Regions from separate parts of the Janibacter zhangyanbonis genome, predicted to be linked through region 1. Evidence: riboswitches for the same ligand, from Rfam matches in the RefSeq annotation. Region 1 holds a riboswitch; the other holds the start of a gene.
What was found. Region 1 has a riboswitch for S-adenosylmethionine ahead of metX (homoserine O-acetyltransferase MetX). Riboswitches for the same ligand answer to the same signal wherever they lie in the genome.

Region 1 (7,668 bases):
CTCCCGCGAGGTCGGCCAGGTCGTCGACCGGGTGCGCGCGAGCCGCCAGCGCTCGATGCAGCTGCGCTCCGTGCTGTGGCCCCAGGACGGGGTCGACGCCTGGCGGACGCTCGGCCGCGCGATCCTGCGCCGCCTCCTCCGCCGGGGGTGATCAGTCGAGGTAGTCGCGCAGGACCTGGGAGCGGCTCGGGTGACGGAGCTTGCTCATCGTCTTGGACTCGATCTGGCGGATCCGCTCACGGGTCACGCCGTAGACCTTGCCGATCTCGTCGAGCGTCTTCGGCTGGCCGTCGGTCAGGCCGAAGCGCATCGAGACCACGCCGGCCTCGCGCTCGCTGAGGGTGTCGAGCACCGAGTGCAGCTGCTCCTGCAGGAGCGTGAAGCTCACCGCGTCGGCCGGCACGACGGCCTCGGAGTCCTCGATGAGGTCACCGAACTCGGAGTCGCCGTCCTCGCCGAGCGGGGTGTGCAGCGAGATCGGCTCGCGACCGTACTTCTGGACCTCGACGACCTTCTCGGGGGTCATGTCGAGCTCCTTGGCCAGCTCCTCCGGCGTGGGCTCGCGGCCCAGGTCCTGGAGCATCTGGCGCTGCACACGAGCGAGCTTGTTGATGACCTCGACCATGTGCACGGGGATGCGGATCGTGCGCGCCTGGTCGGCCATCGCGCGGGTGATCGCCTGGCGGATCCACCACGTGGCGTAGGTCGAGAACTTGTAGCCCTTCGTGTAGTCGAACTTCTCGACCGCACGGATCAGACCGAGGTTGCCCTCCTGGATGAGGTCGAGGAAGAGCATGCCGCGACCGGTGTAGCGCTTGGCCAGCGAGACGACGAGTCGCAGGTTGGCCTCGAGCAGGTGGTTCTTGGCGTTCTTGCCGTCCTGGGCGATCCACCACAGCTCGCGCTTGAACTTCATGTCGATCTTCTCGCCGGAGGCGAGCTTTTCCTCGGCGAAGAGGCCGGCCTCGATCCGCTTGGCGAGCTCGACCTCCTGCTCGGCGTTGAGGAGCGCGACCTTGCCGATCTGCTTGAGGTAGTCCTTGACCGGGTCGGCGGTGGCACCGGCCGTGACGACCTGCTGCGCGGGCGCGTCGTCCTCGTCGTCGTTGCTGATCGTGAAGCCGGACTTCTCGTCCTGCTCCGTCTCGGGCTTGGTCTTCGCCTCGGGCTCGTCGACGAGCAGCTCGTCCTCGCCGGGTGCCGGCTCCTCGGCCGTCGTCGTCGTGGGGTTGGCCGCAGCCTTCTTGGCGGCGGCCTTCTTCGCGGCGGCCTGCTTGGCCGGCGCCGCCTGCTTCACGGGCGCAGCGGCGGCAGCGGCCGTCGCCGTCGACGCGGCCTTCTTGGCCGCGACCTTCTTCGCCGGAGCAGCCTTCTTCGCGGGCGCGGCGGCCTTCTTGGTCGCGGTCTTCTTCGTGGCCGTCTTCGTCGCCGCGGTCTTGGTCGCCGCCTTCTTGGCGGGAGCCTTCTTCGCGGTCTTCTTCGCCGGGGTGGACTCTGGCACCTGTACCTCGATTCCCTGGTCGCCCAGTGCACGCAGGACGACCCGACCCCGGGTGGGGCTGATCTTCGCCTCGCTGAATGCTGCCTGCAGCTGGTCGCTGGTGATGGATCCGGTCGTGCGGCCCTTCAGGACGAGCTCCTGCAACGATGGGTGCGAGAACTCCTTGGGGAGGGAGCCCTGCGTCTCGCCGGACCGTGGGGACACAGCAGTCACCAACAACCTTTCGTCACGGAGGATTCCGCCGGGACGAAGGGGGTGGCGTCACCCCGCGGTCCCGACTCGCCCGGTCGCTGTGCGCTGGGCTCGTGACCATTATAAAACGCGGGCGGCGCAGATGCCGCCACCAGGGGTGGCAGCGGCCCGTCAGCGGGCCTTGACCGCCAGCACGTCGCAGGGCGCGTCGAGCAGCACACGCTGGGCGTTGGAGCCGAGGATCAGCTTGCCGACGGGGGTGCGACGACGCAGGCCGATGATGATCAGCTCGGCGCCGGTCTCCTCGGCCACGACGATGAGGTCCTCGGCCGGCTCCTTGCCGCGCACGAGCCCACGGACCTCGCCGTCGACCCCGGCCTCGTCCATGCGGGCCCGCACCTGCGCGAGGTCGTCCTCGTGCTTGCGCGCGGTGTCACCGCTCAGGCCGACACCGCCGCGGTCGGAGTGGATGACGACGAGCTTGTCATTGCGCAGGCGGCACTCCTCGAAGGCCCGCTCCAGGGCGGCTTCGCCTTCCTTGGTGGACACGTATCCCACGACGATCGTCATCGGTGCTCCTCGTCAGCTCGCTCAGGTGGACAACCTGGGCCAGACGCTACACCGCGGTCCCGTGACCTGTCTCACTCCCCGCCGGGGTGTCGACGAGTCAGGCGTCGCGCAGGGTCTCGTGGAGCAGCTCGCCGACCTGGTCGACCTCGGTGAGGAAGCCGTCGTGACCCACCGCCGAGTGGATCGTGCGCAGCCGGGTGCCGGGCCGCGCCGCGGCGATCTCGCTCGAGAGCCGGGGCGGGTAGAGCCGGTCGGAGTCGACGGGCGCGACGACGAGACGACCGGCGAAGGGGGCGAGGGCCGCCTCGAGCCCGCCGCGTCCACGACCGATGTCGTGGGAGTTCATCGCCTCGGAGAGCACCGCATAGGAGTTGGCGTCGAAGCGACGCGCGAGCTTGCCCCCGTGGTGGTCGAGATAGCTCTCGACGGTGTAGCGCGGGCGCCCCGACTCCCCCGCCGGCTCGTCCTGCTCCTCGCGGCCGAAGCGCTCGTGCAGCTCGAGCTCGCTGCGGTAGGTGATGTGCGCGATGCGGCGGGCGATGGCCAGGCCGCTCTCCGGTCCCTGCGGGTGGTCGTAGTAGTCGCCCCCGGCGAACCACGGGTCGTTGCGGATGGCGAGGATCTGCGCCTGGCACCAGCCGATCTGCTCGGCGGTCGCCCGGGCACCGGTCGCGAGCGCGATCGCCGTGCCGACCCGGTCGGGGTGGCTCGCGACCCACTCGAGGGTCCGCATGCCACCCATCGACCCGCCGATGACGGTGTGCCAGCGCTCGATGCCGAGCGCGTCGGCCAGGCGCGCCTCGGCGGCGACCTGGTCGCGGATCGTCAGTCGGGGAAACCGGCTGCCCCAGGGCCGCCCGTCGGGCGCGGTGCTGGCGGGCCCGGTGCTGCCCTGGCAGCCACCGAGGACGTTGACCGCGACGACGAAGTAGGAGTCGTCGAGGGGCGCACCCTCACCGATGAGCCCGGGCCACCAGCCCGCCGTGGGGTGACCGGGACCGGCGTCACCGACGACGTGGCTGTCACCGGTCAGCGCGTGCTCGACGAGCACCGCATTGTCCCGCTCGGGGCTCAGCCGCCCCCACGTCTCGTAGGCGAGCACGACGTCGGGCAGGGACTCGCCGGACTCGAGCCGCAGGTGGCCCACGGAGTGGAAGTGCCGGTCGCCCGGCTCGTCACCGTCGCGCCACGACGCTGTGCTCGTGGGGGGTGTGGTGGTCACGCTCACGGAGTGCTCCCGAAGTGTCTCGCCTTGCCACATCGCCTCGACGCGGCCAGGTCATCACCCGGGGCACCCCGTCGCGAGGAGGGTTGCCGGCCAGCAAGCCGGGGCTTTGCGCTGGCACTCATGACCTGCCGCCAACTCTAACGTCATGAGGCGCGCGGGATCGAGCCGCGTCCGTCGTGCGGACCCGCCACCGCGTCGCTCCACGGGTGCGCGCCGGTGACGAGCAGCCGCGACATCAGGTCGGCGAGCCGGTGGTCGGGGTCGACCTCGAGAGCCCGCTCGAGGCAGATGCCGGCGATCGTGCCGTCGCCCGCCCACCAGGCCAGCTGCGCGACCGCGACGTGCACCGCCGCCGTCAGGGGCGGCGGCAGCAGACGGCCCACCTCGACGAGGCGCTCGCGCACGAGCAGCACCTCCTCGGGCCACTCCTGCGGCCGCGGCCACTCGTCGCCCTCCTCCCACAGGTCGACCCACGGGCAGTCCCCCGCTGCGTCGATGACGAGCGTGGCGATGTGCGGCGGCAGCGCGTCGAGGTCGAAGAAGCCGGGGGCGAGCATGGCGAGCAGCCCGTCGCGCCACGGGATGTCGAGCAGCGAGATCGCGAGCAAGGCGAGCTCGGCGTCGGTGAGCACCGCCACCGGCTCCGCGGTGCGGCGCGGGTCGAGGACCCGGGCCCAGACGTCGACCAGCTCGTCCTCGTCGACGTGGGCGAGGTCGAGTCCCTCGGCCGCGGCAGCGACCCGGTCGGCCCTCACCTCGTCGGTCGGCGGCACCACCCCGTCGACGAGCGCCTGCCGGCTCGGCCAGGGACTCACGCCGGCGAGGACGAAGGGAGCGACCGCCGGCACCTCGTGCGGCTGCGGCAGCTCGCGGCCGCCCGGCCAGGTGCGGCCCTCGCGGACGACGAGGTGCGGTGTCACGTGCAGACCTGCGACGAGGGCGGCTGAGGTGACCGCCGTGCGCAGGGGGCGAGACCCCCCTTCGTCCTCCTCGAAGGCCGTGACGGCCAGACCCTGCGCCCCGCTGTGGGCCAGCACGGCGACGCAGTGCGCCGCGACCTGCTCGCACGCCGCGGCATCGGGCAGGAGGTCGAGCCGCTGGACCATGCCCACGCGACGACCGTGCAGCGCCGTGAGGACGAGGGAGGGGCCCGGGTGGTAACCGAGCTGGTAGGGCACGAGGACGGCGAGCTCGGCGGGGTCGCGGGGGGAGGCAGTCGGTGTCATGCCCCGACGATGCCGAGCGGCCCGCCCCCTCGACCGAGGGGCGGGCCGCCTGTGGATCCTCGCGGCAGCGGCCACGAGGCTGTGGATCAGTCCGGCACGACGTGCGAGCGCACGGTCCCCGGCTGGGGCTGGGGCTGCGGCTGGAAAGCCGTGCCCTGCTCCCACGCGATGAAGTCCTCGGTCTCCTTGACCAGGGTCGCGGCGAGCCAGCCGACGACCATGACGTCGTCGAGCAGGCCGAAGGCCAGCAGCAGCCCCTCGGGCGCGATGTCGATCGGCGAGACGACGTAGCCGACACCGGCGAGCATCATGACCAGGCGCGCGGACGACAGGCCGGTGTAGGCCCCGGAGCGGACCGCGCGGATCATCCGCGGCACGGCCCGCAGACGCGCGATCATGCCGGGGCTGCCGGGGCGCGAGGCGCTCCGGACGGCCGACGCGAGGTGGGCAGCACTACGGACTCGGCGGCTCATGGCCATCGGGGTCTCCTGACGCTCGGGCGCTCCCGGGTCGGGGGCGCTCCACGGGGGTCAACGACCCGCGTCGGCCGGGGATTCCACCGGGGCACCCTGTGTGACGAGCCCGTCAGCGCGGTCCTCCCAGAAGGTCGCGCCCACGATGCCGTGGTCGCGCGGGTCGAACTGCGGGTCCAGACCCTGCTTCTTCTGGGCGCGGAAGTCCTTGAGCGCCTTGAGCGCCGGGCCCTGCAGCATGAGGATGCCGAGGATGTTGAGCCAGGCCATCGTGCCGACGCCGATGTCACCCAGGCCCCAGGCGGAGCCGGCCGTCGTCGTCGCGCCGTAGGCGACGGAGACGAGGATCAGCGCCTGCAGTGCACGGATCATGCCGCGGCGCACGACGCCGTTGCCGATCTTGCGGGTGAGGTAGGCGAGGTTGACCTCGGCCATGTAGTAGTAGGCGACCATTGTCGTGAAGGCGAAGAAGACGAGGGCCAGCGCGACGAAGCTCGAGCCCCAGCCGGGCGCGAGGGTGTCGAAGCCGGCCTGCACGAAGCCCGGACCGGGCTCGGTGTCGGTGCCGACCCCGCCGACGTAGAGGGTCTCGTCGCCGAAGGTCTCGCCCTTGAAGACGGTGTACATGTCCGTCGAGATGATGATGAAGGCGGTCGCCGTGCAGACGAAGAGGGTGTCGATGTAGACGGCGAAGGCCTGGACGAAGCCCTGCTTCGCCGGGTGCGACACCTCGGCCGCGGCGGCGTGGTGCGGGCCGGTGCCCTGGCCGGCCTCGTTGGAGTAGATGCCGCGCTGGACACCCCACTTGACGGCCTGGCCGACGATGGCGCCGTAGACGGCGTGCCCGCCGAAGGCACCGGAGAAGATCTCGCCGAAGACGTGGCCGATCTGGTCGACGTTGACGAAGAAGACGACGAGCGCGAAGAGGATGTAGAGGATCGCCATCGGCGGCACGACGAACGCCGCGAAGGTCGCGATGCGCTTGACGCCACCGATGACGATGAAGGCCAGGCCGATGACCACGCCGATGGCGGTCGCCCAGGTCGGCACGCCCCACGCGGACTCGATGGCCGAGGACATGCCGTTGGCCTGCACACCCGGCAGGAAGAAGCTCATCGCGAAGACGGTGACGACGGCGAAGACGATCGCGTAGACGAGCGAGAAGGTCTTGGCCTTGTGGGCGTAGGCCTTCTCGAAGTAGTAGGCCGGACCACCGCGGTACTCACCGGTGTCCGGGTCCTTCTCCTTGTAGATCTGCCCGAGCGTGCACTCGACGAAGGAGGTCGCGGCCCCGAGGAGGGCGACCGCCCACATCCAGAAGACCGCGCCCGGACCACCGAAGGCGATGGCCGTCGCGACGCCACCGATGTTGCCCATGCCGACCCGGTTGGCCAGCGACATCATCAGCGACTGGAAGGACGAGGTGCCGTCCTGCGACTTCTCGCCCCGCACGAGCTGGGCGATCATGTCGGGGATCCCGAGGACCTGGACGAGGCGAGTGCGGATTGTGAAGTAGACGCCAGCAGCCAGGCAGAGCCCGACGAGCGGTATCGACCAGATGACGCCGTTGGTGGCGTCGACGAGTTCGGCGAAGGACATGCGGTAGAGCTCCCTGTGGCGCGGGTCATGGACCCGCGGGACGCTACCTCAGGTCCGGCGCCGCCGCAGGGAACTCGGTCCGCACGTGGGTGCCGATCTGCCGCATCAGCCACACGTCCATGCCGGCACCGACGGCACCGCCGACGACCGGCACCGCCTTGCCGAAGCGCGCGAAGACGCCCTTGCCGGCGCTCGAGAGGATGCGGAAGCCGACGGCCTTGTTGACCACCATCAGGGCCGGCCCGGGCAGTCGCTGGGCGGCCATGCTGGCGAGTCGGCCGGTGGGCGCGACGACCCCCGCCTTGGCGAGCAGGTCCTGGGCGTCGGCGCCGACGAGGCTGAGCAGGACGGCGGAGCGGATCTCGGGCTGGGCGAGGTCGTAGCCGCGCAGCCGGGCCACGGCCGCCGACATGCGCGTGGCGAGCACGTAGAAGCCGAAGACATTGGCCGGCAGGGCGACGATCATCGTCGCGAAGCCGCCGAGGTTGGTGAGGAAGCCGCTGGCACCGGCGAGCTTGAGCGTGTCGCCGACGACCTCGTCGACCGCCTTGTCGACGTCGCCGCCGTGCTTGGCCAGCGCCTCGTCGGCGACCTGCGCCGCGGAGTCGAAGGGGCCGCGTCCGTCGATGCCGGTGTCGAGGAGGTTCTCGACGAGCGTGAGCGACGATCCGGACAGACCGCGGCGGCTCTTGGGGTCACGCGCCTGCTCGAGCGCGGTCCGCGTGTCCTGCACCTGCTTCTTCTTGCCGAAGCCGAGTCGGTCGGAGATGAATCCCATGTCGGCATCCTGTCATGACGAAGGGGGCCCCGTCGGTGCGCGCGGGTAGCCTCACCGCTCGTGGGTGGAGAGCAGCCGGGAGCCGTCGTCGTCGGGGTCGA
Region 2 (7,668 bases), 930 kb from region 1:
CTCGACCAATGCCGAGGTCCCCGGCTTCACCACCCCCGAGCGCGAGATCGGGCCGGCGATCGACACCGTCTTCCGCAAGGCCCAGCGCCGGATCATCGTCGCGTGCTTCTCCAGCCACGTGCACCGGGTCCAGCAGGTCCTCGACGCCGCCGAGCGCAACGGCCGCAAGGTCGCGATGGTCGGCCGCTCGATGGTCCGCAACATGGGCATCGCCGCCGACCTGGGCTACCTGCACGTGCCCGACGGCGTGCTCGTCGACGTCAAGAAGCTCGACAACTTCCCCGACGACGAGGTCGTGCTCATCTGCACGGGCAGCCAGGGGGAGCCGATGGCCGCCCTCTCGCGCATGGCCAACCGCGACCACCGCATCGACGTCGGTGACGGCGACACCGTCCTGCTCGCCTCGAGCCTGATCCCGGGCAACGAGAATGCCGTCTACCGGGTCATCAACGGCCTCATGCGCCTGGGCGCCGACGTCGTGCACAAGGGCAATGCCAAGGTGCACGTCTCGGGTCACGCCAGCGCCGGCGAGCTGCTCTACTGCTACAACATCGTCAAGCCGCGCAATGTCATGCCGGTCCACGGCGAGTGGCGCCACCTCGTGGCCAATGCCGACCTGGCGATCGCGACCGGTGTCGACCCCGACCACGTCGTCCTCGCCGAGGACGGGGTCGTCGTCGACCTCGTCGACGGCCGTGCCCGGATCGCCGGCGCCGTGCCCTGCGGCTACGTCTACGTCGACGGCTCGAGCGTCGGCGGGACGACCGAGGAGCTGCTCAAGGACCGCCGCATCCTGCGCGACGAGGGCTTCATCTCCGTCATGGTCGTCGTCGACTCCTCGACCGGCAAGGTCGTCGCCGGGCCGGAGATCACCGCCCGCGGCTTCGCCGAGGACGACGAGATCTTCACCCAGGTCAAGCCCAAGATCATCGCCGCGCTCGACGAGGCGGCTCGCAAGGGCACGACCGACACCCACCAGCTGCAGCAGGTCGTGCGCCGCGCCGTCGGCGGCTGGGTCGGCGGCAAGATCCGCCGCCGCCCGATGATCATCCCCGTCGTCGTCGAGGCCTGAGGCCTGCCGGTCCTCACACGCCCCCCGATTTCCGGGTCACCCGAGAAACTGCCCCTTGGCAAGGGTTTCAAACCCTTGCCAAGGGGCAGTTTCTCTTGTTGGGCCGAAGGGGGCCTGCCGGGTCCCCCCTTCGCCCCACCCGAGGAGGGTCAGAGCGAGCGCAGTGCGCCGAGGAGCCGGTCGATGTGCTCGGGCGTCGTGCCCAGGCCGGCGCTGATCCGGACGGCGGTCTCGTGCTCGGTCTCCGAGAGGAGGTCGTCGACGAGCAGGTGCGCGCAGAACTTGCCGTCGCGCACCCCGATGCCGTGGTCGTCGCCGAGGATGCGCGCGACCTCGCTGCTGTCGTGGCCGTCGACGGTGATCGTCGCGACCGGCGCGCCGTCGACGCCGCCGAAGAGGGTGTGCACGCGCACGCCGGGGATCTGCTGCAGGCCGGCGAGCAGGCGGATGCGCAGGGCCTGCTCGTGGTCGATGATCGCCGCCTCGTGCTCGGTGATGAGCTCGCAGGCGGTGGCCAGGGCGACGGCGCCCAGGACATTGGGGGAGCCGGCCTCGTGGCGCGCCGGGCCACAGGTCCACTCGGTCTCGTCGAGGCCGACGCGGGCGGTGGCCCCGCCGCCGGCGAGGTAGGGCTGCGCCTCGTCGAGCCAGTCGGCCCGCCCGACGAGCACGCCGGCGCCGAAGGGGGCGTAGACCTTGTGCCCGGAGAAGGCGACGTAGTCGACCCCGGTCGCGTCGATGTCGACCCGGCGGTGCGGCGCGACCTGGGCCGCGTCGAGCGCGAAGCGCGCGTCGTGCTCGTGCGCCAGGGCGGCGATCCGCTCGATCGGCCAGTGCTCGCCGGTGACGTTGGACGCGCCGGTCGCCACGACGAGGCGGTGCTCGGCCGGGTGGTTGCGCAGCGCCTGGTCGAGCAGGTCGAGCGCCTCGTCGTGGCTGTGCGGCACCGGCAGGCGCAGCACGTCGCCCCACGGCAGCAGCGCCGCGTGGTGCTCCGAGGCGAAGACGAAGACCTTGGTCCCAGCGGGCAGCGCCCGGGCCAGCAGGTTGAAGGAGTCGGTGGTGTTGCGGGTGAAGACGACGTGGTCGTCCTCGCGGGCGCCGACGAAGGCGGCGACGGCCTCGCGGGCCGCCTCGTAGCGCGAGCTCGTGACCCGGGAGGCGAAGCCCGCGCCGCGGTGCACGGACGAGTAGGTGACGGCCGCGGCGGCGACCTCGTCGACCACGGCGGCGAAGGCCGGGGTGGTCGCGCCGTGGTCGAGGTGGGCGTACTCGATGCTCGCGCCGTGCTCGTCGCGGTAGGCGAGGCCCGCGGAGACGAGCTGGGGCAGGGCGGTGGTCGTGCGGTGCAGGTCGGAGATGGTCATGACGGTGCTCCTGGTCCGTTGGGACCCGAGGTGTCGACCGCGAGTCCGCGCTTGCCGGGCGACGGTCTGTCGCCGGCCAGGTCGTCACCCGGAGCACCCCACCGCGGAAGGAGGGTTGCCGACCAGCTAGCCGGGGCTTGTCGCTGGTACTCGTGACCTTGGCTCAGACCATAACCGACCGACCGCGCCTGCTGTCGACCCTCCACGGGGCGCGTCTCGCCCCGTGGACATCAGGCCAGGGCGACGGCGAGCACGGCCCCGGCGACGAGATAGGGGCCGAAGGCGAGGTGGGTCGAGCGCTGCGCCCGGCGGGTGACGAGCAGCCCGGCGGCCACGAGACCGCCGATGACGAAGCCGAGCCAGACCCCCACGGCGAGCGTGCTCCAGCCCAGCCAGGCGAGCGTCGGCGCGATGGAGACCATGAGCTTGGCGTCGCCCATGCCGATGGACCTGCCGAAGAGGACGAAGGCGAGCAGCACCGTCCCGCCGCCCACGAGCAGCGCCGCCAGACTCGCGCGGGCGAGGGCGCCCCAGTCGCCGGTCGCGGCCGACGCGACGGTGAGCAGCACGGCCTGGACCGGCACGAGCGGCAGGGTGATCGCATTGGGCAGGCGGTGGACGTCGGCGTCGACGGCGGCGAGGACGAGGCCGGCGAGGGCCAGGGCGAGCGGCGCGAGCAGCACCGGCCAGGGGCGGTCGGCGAGCCCGCGCTCCACGACGAGCCCGACGAAGGGAGCGACTCCGGCGACCCAGAGGTGGCGGGGGAGGGGGCCCCCTTCGTCCGGCCGGCGGTAGCGACCGGTGCGCAGCCAGAGCCACCCGAGCACCCCGCAGGCGGCCGCGAGGAGCACGACGAGGAGGGTCCGGGAGTCCACGGGGCGAGGCTAACCGCTGCGATCCGTGGCCCGTGGTGCGCGTGTGACGCGTGTGTCGGGGGTGGCTTTCGCCTACCCTGCGAATCATGGCCACTCGTCCGTCGACCACCTCGCGCAGCAAGGGCGCCAGCTCCCGACCCAAGGGCTCCACCCGCCCGTCGGGTCGCAAGGCACCCGCCAAGAGCAGCGCGAAGGGGAGGACCTCCTCCCGCAAGCCCGCCTCCGGCGGCGGTCTGCCGCTGCCCATCGCGGCGGTGCAGCGCACCTGGATGGGGGTCGCTCACGCGACCGGCTCCGGCGTGCGCCGGATCGGCACGAGCGCCGGCCAGATCGAGCCGGAGCACCGTCGGGACGGCTGGGGCTTCCTCGCGATCGCCCTGGCCCTCGTCGTCGCCGTCCGCGAGTGGTGGGGCCTGAGCGGCCTCTTCGGCGACATCGTCCACGCGGTCGCGGCCGGCACCTTCGGCCGGGTCGCCTATGCGCTGCCGATCGTCCTGCTCCTGCTCGGCGTGCGCCTGCTGAGGTCGGCGAGCGAGCCGGCCGCGGACGCCAGGCTGGGCTTCGGCACCGTCATGCTGCTCTTCGCGGCGGCGGGCCTGACCCACATCGCCAAGGACATCCCGCAGCCGCCGGACGGCGCGGGACCGATGCGTGACGCCGGCGGCATCGTCGGCTTCCTCGCCTCCGACCCGCTGTCGACGGCGGTCACCGAGTGGCCGGCGACGATCCTGCTCGTCCTGCTCGGGCTCTTCGCCCTCCTGCTCCTCACCGGCACCCCGCTGCACGAGGTGCCGCAGCGACTGGCCTACGTGCGCGCCGCCTTCACCGGCGAGGTGCCCAGCCACGTCACCGCGGCCGACGTCGACGCCCGCCACGACGCGCCCAAGGCGGCGGTCAGCCGCGCCCGGCGCCGCCGCACCATCGACCCCGAGGACGAGCAGTCCGGCGAGCGCGACGGCGACACCGCCTACGACCAGGCCGCCGTCGTCCAGCCGGTCGGCAAGGGCCGCCGCAAGAAGCCGGCGGCACCCGTCGCGGCCGAGGAGACGGCCGAGACCCCGCAGGCCGAGGCCGGCGGCCCACGCCCGGGCGAGAAGCGCCCGACGAAGAACCCTGCCGTCGCGCCGATCGCGAGCGGCAAGACCGAGCTGCAGCCCCCGCCGACGACCCAGCTGCCGCAGCGGGTCGAGCAGCTGGCCCTCGCCGGCGACGTCACCTACACGCTGCCCGACAGCCAGTACCTCAAGCCCGGCGCGCCGCACAAGGAGCGCTCGGCGGCCAACGACAAGGTCGTCGAGGCGCTCACGGGTGTGCTCGACGAGTTCGGCATCGACGCCCAGGTCACCGGCTTCCACCGCGGCCCGACCGTCACCCGCTACGTCGTCGAGCTCGGCCCGGGCGTCAAGGTCGAGCGCGTCACGGCCCTGTCGAAGAACATCGCCTATGCCGTCGCCTCCGCCGACGTGCGCATCCTCAGCCCCATCCCCGGCAAGTCCGCCATCGGCATCGAGATCCCCAATGCCGACAAGGAGATGGTCTGCCTCGGCGACGTGCTGCGCTCCGACGTGGCCCGCAACAACGAGCACCCGATGGTCATGGGCGTCGGCAAGGACGTCGAGGGCGGCTACGTCATCGCCAACCTCGCGAAGATGCCGCACATCCTCGTCGCCGGCGCCACCGGCTCCGGCAAGTCGTCCTTCGTCAACTCGATGATCACCTCGATCCTCATGAGGGCGACGCCCGACGAGGTGCGCATGGTGCTCGTCGACCCCAAGCGGGTGGAGCTGACGGCCTACGAGGGCATCCCGCACCTCATCACGCCGATCATCACCAACGCCAAGAAGGCCGCCGAGGCCCTCCAGTGGGTCGTGCGCGAGATGGACATGCGCTACGACGACCTCGCGACCTTCGGCTACAAGCACGTCGACGACTACAACAAGGCTGTCAAGGCGGGCAAGGTCGAGCCGATCCCCGGCAGCGAGCGGGTCATCCAGCCCTATCCCTACCTCCTCGTCATCGTCGACGAGCTCGCCGACCTGATGATGGTCGCGCCCCGCGACGTCGAGGACTCGATCGTGCGCATCACCCAGCTCGCGCGCGCCGCCGGCATCCACCTCGTCCTGGCGACCCAGCGCCCGTCGGTCGACGTCGTGACCGGCCTGATCAAGGCCAACGTCCCCTCGCGCATGGCCTTCGCCACCTCGTCGCTCGCCGACTCGCGCGTCGTCCTCGACCAGCCCGGCGCGGAGAAGCTGCTCGGCCAGGGTGACGCCCTCTTCCTGCCGATGGGCAAGTCCAAGCCGATGCGAGTCCAGGGCGCCTGGGTCACCGAGTCGGAGATCGAGCACGTCGTCGGCCACGTCACCGGCCAGCTCAAGCCGACCTACCGCGAGGACGTCGCCCCCGAGACGCCCAAGAAGCAGATCGACGAGGACATCGGCGACGACCTCGACGTGCTGCTGCAGGCGACCGAGCTGGTCGTCACGACGCAGTTCGGCTCGACGTCGATGCTCCAGCGCAAGCTGCGCGTCGGCTTCGCCAAGGCCGGCCGGCTCATGGACCTGCTCGAGTCGCGCGGCGTCGTCGGCCCCTCCGAGGGCTCCAAGGCGCGCGACGTGCTCATCACGCCCGAGGACCTGCCGACGACCCTCGCCCTGATGAAGGGGGAGGAGCCCCCGGCTCCCGAGGGCGCCGCGCCCGCGGATGCCGAGGGAGACGACCTCGAGGGCGACACGACCCCGGTGGGCCAGCCCGCCGGGCAGGTCTCCACCGACACCGACGTCATCGACCTGCGCGAGGGCTCACCGGCCGCGTCGCAGGACCGCTACGCGGAGGACCCGATCGGCACCGAGGTCGTCGAGGAGTGGACCGAGGACGACGACGAGGACGCCTGGTCGCTCACCGACCGTCGGTGACCGTCTCGTCCGTGGCAGCGGGCTCGTCGCTGACGACACCCGCCTCGACGAGCTCGGCGCGCACGTCGTCGTAGAAGGCCTGCACGGCGGCCGTGCCCTCGACCGGGCCGCCGGCGAGCATGCCGTCGGCTCCGAGGAGGACCGCGCCGGGCGTCCCGACACGGAAGATGCGGGACGTGATGGCCGACGGGTCCTGCAGCACCCGGCCGGCGAGCGTCGGCTCGGCCGCGACGACGTCCTCGAGCGCGGTGTAGACGACCGCCCGCACCCGCACCGGACCGAGCCCCTCGTCCCACGCCTCGACCTCGTCGATGACGGGTCGGCACGAGCCGCACGTGGGGGAGACGAAGAGCAGGAGCACCGCGCCGCCGGCGGTGAGCTCGTGCATCGTCGTCTCGTGGCCCGACTCCTCGACGAGCGTGGCGAAGGGGATGGGCTGACGGGCGTAGTCCGCGTCCTCGTCGTCCTGCGCGCCGGCCACCTCGCCGGTGCCGATGACGCCGGAGGAGGTCACCCCCTTCGTCCCACCGAAGGTGACTACGACGACCGCGACGGTGAGCACGACCAGGCCCAGCCAGACCCAGGTCTGCGCCGAGGCGCCGAGCAGGCGGGCCGCGACCGAGGCATCGGCCGTCGCCGACCACACCCCGAGGGCGGCGACGACGACGAGCAGCACATTGCGCAGCGCGGTCCGGCGCGTCACCTCGCCCAGCCCGAGCCGGCCGAAGCAGCTGCACGTCACCGGGTGGTCGAAGCCGAGGGCCCGCACGACGACGGCGAGGTAGACGGCGAAGAGGACGAGCGCGACGACCGCCACGACGAGGGCGAAGGGAGGCGGCGTCACGATGATCGCCACCGCGAGGACGATCTCGGCCCACGGCAGCAGGGTGGGCGCGGGGGAGCCGGTGAGTGCCCGCGGCATCTGCAGCTCGCCGAAGGCGCTGCGCGTCTCCTCGGGGTGACGGACCTTGGCGATGCCGCTCACGACCAGCAGGAGGGCAGCGACGAGCGGGGGCAGCAGCAGCGGGGCGTCGAGCACAGCGCGAGTCTAGGGTTGCCCCATGACGAAGGCCTGGTACGAGCTCGACAGCCGCCCGACGGGAGTCCGCTACTGGGCGGCTGTCGTCCGCAAGCAGCCGTCGGCGATCCTCGTCGGCATCCAGCTCCTCGCGATCGTGCTGCTGCCGTGGGTGGAGTCGGAGAACTGGGGCCGCGCTGTCATCACCTCGCTGTCGCTCTTCGCGGTGACCTTCGGCATCTGGGTCGTGCGCTCGACCCCGGCGCTCACCTGGCTGGCGCTGGGCATGGGCTTCCCGGCCTTCGTGCTCGAGGTGTGGTCGGTCATCGACCGGAGCAACGTGCCGGTGACCTTCGCCGCGCACCTGATGCTGGCCGTCTTCTACATGTACGTCGCCTACGGCCTGGTGGCCTACATGTTC

Region 2: linked by a shared signal. The riboswitch ahead of ACQBJO_RS10810 (aminotransferase class V-fold PLP-dependent enzyme) and the one ahead of metX (homoserine O-acetyltransferase MetX) in region 1 are both predicted to bind S-adenosylmethionine.

Annotation. Positions count from the first base shown of each region.
Region 1 covers NZ_CP191481.1:1,291,143-1,298,810, reverse strand. Annotated here, with positions in the region: gene ACQBJO_RS06370 (transglutaminaseTgpA domain-containing protein) at 1-151, shown strand, start outside; gene ACQBJO_RS06365 (RNA polymerase sigma factor) at 152-1,714, opposite strand; gene ACQBJO_RS06360 (universal stress protein) at 1,865-2,263, opposite strand; gene metX (homoserine O-acetyltransferase MetX) at 2,361-3,491, opposite strand; SAM riboswitch class IV at 3,507-3,617, opposite strand; gene ACQBJO_RS06350 (DUF4192 domain-containing protein) at 3,635-4,717, opposite strand; gene ACQBJO_RS06345 (YkvA family protein) at 4,804-5,190, opposite strand; gene ACQBJO_RS06340 (alanine/glycine:cation symporter family protein) at 5,248-6,789, opposite strand; gene ACQBJO_RS06335 (hypothetical protein) at 6,833-7,567, opposite strand; gene ACQBJO_RS06330 (DNA polymerase) at 7,628-7,668, shown strand, end outside.
Region 2 covers NZ_CP191481.1:2,217,326-2,224,993, reverse strand. Annotated here, with positions in the region: gene ACQBJO_RS10815 (ribonuclease J) at 1-1,072, shown strand, start outside; gene ACQBJO_RS10810 (aminotransferase class V-fold PLP-dependent enzyme) at 1,222-2,439, opposite strand; SAM riboswitch class IV at 2,482-2,597, opposite strand; gene ACQBJO_RS10805 (prepilin peptidase) at 2,670-3,314, opposite strand; gene ACQBJO_RS10800 (DNA translocase FtsK) at 3,401-6,229, shown strand; gene ACQBJO_RS10795 (TlpA family protein disulfide reductase) at 6,213-7,268, opposite strand; gene ACQBJO_RS10790 (ion channel) at 7,291-7,668, shown strand, end outside.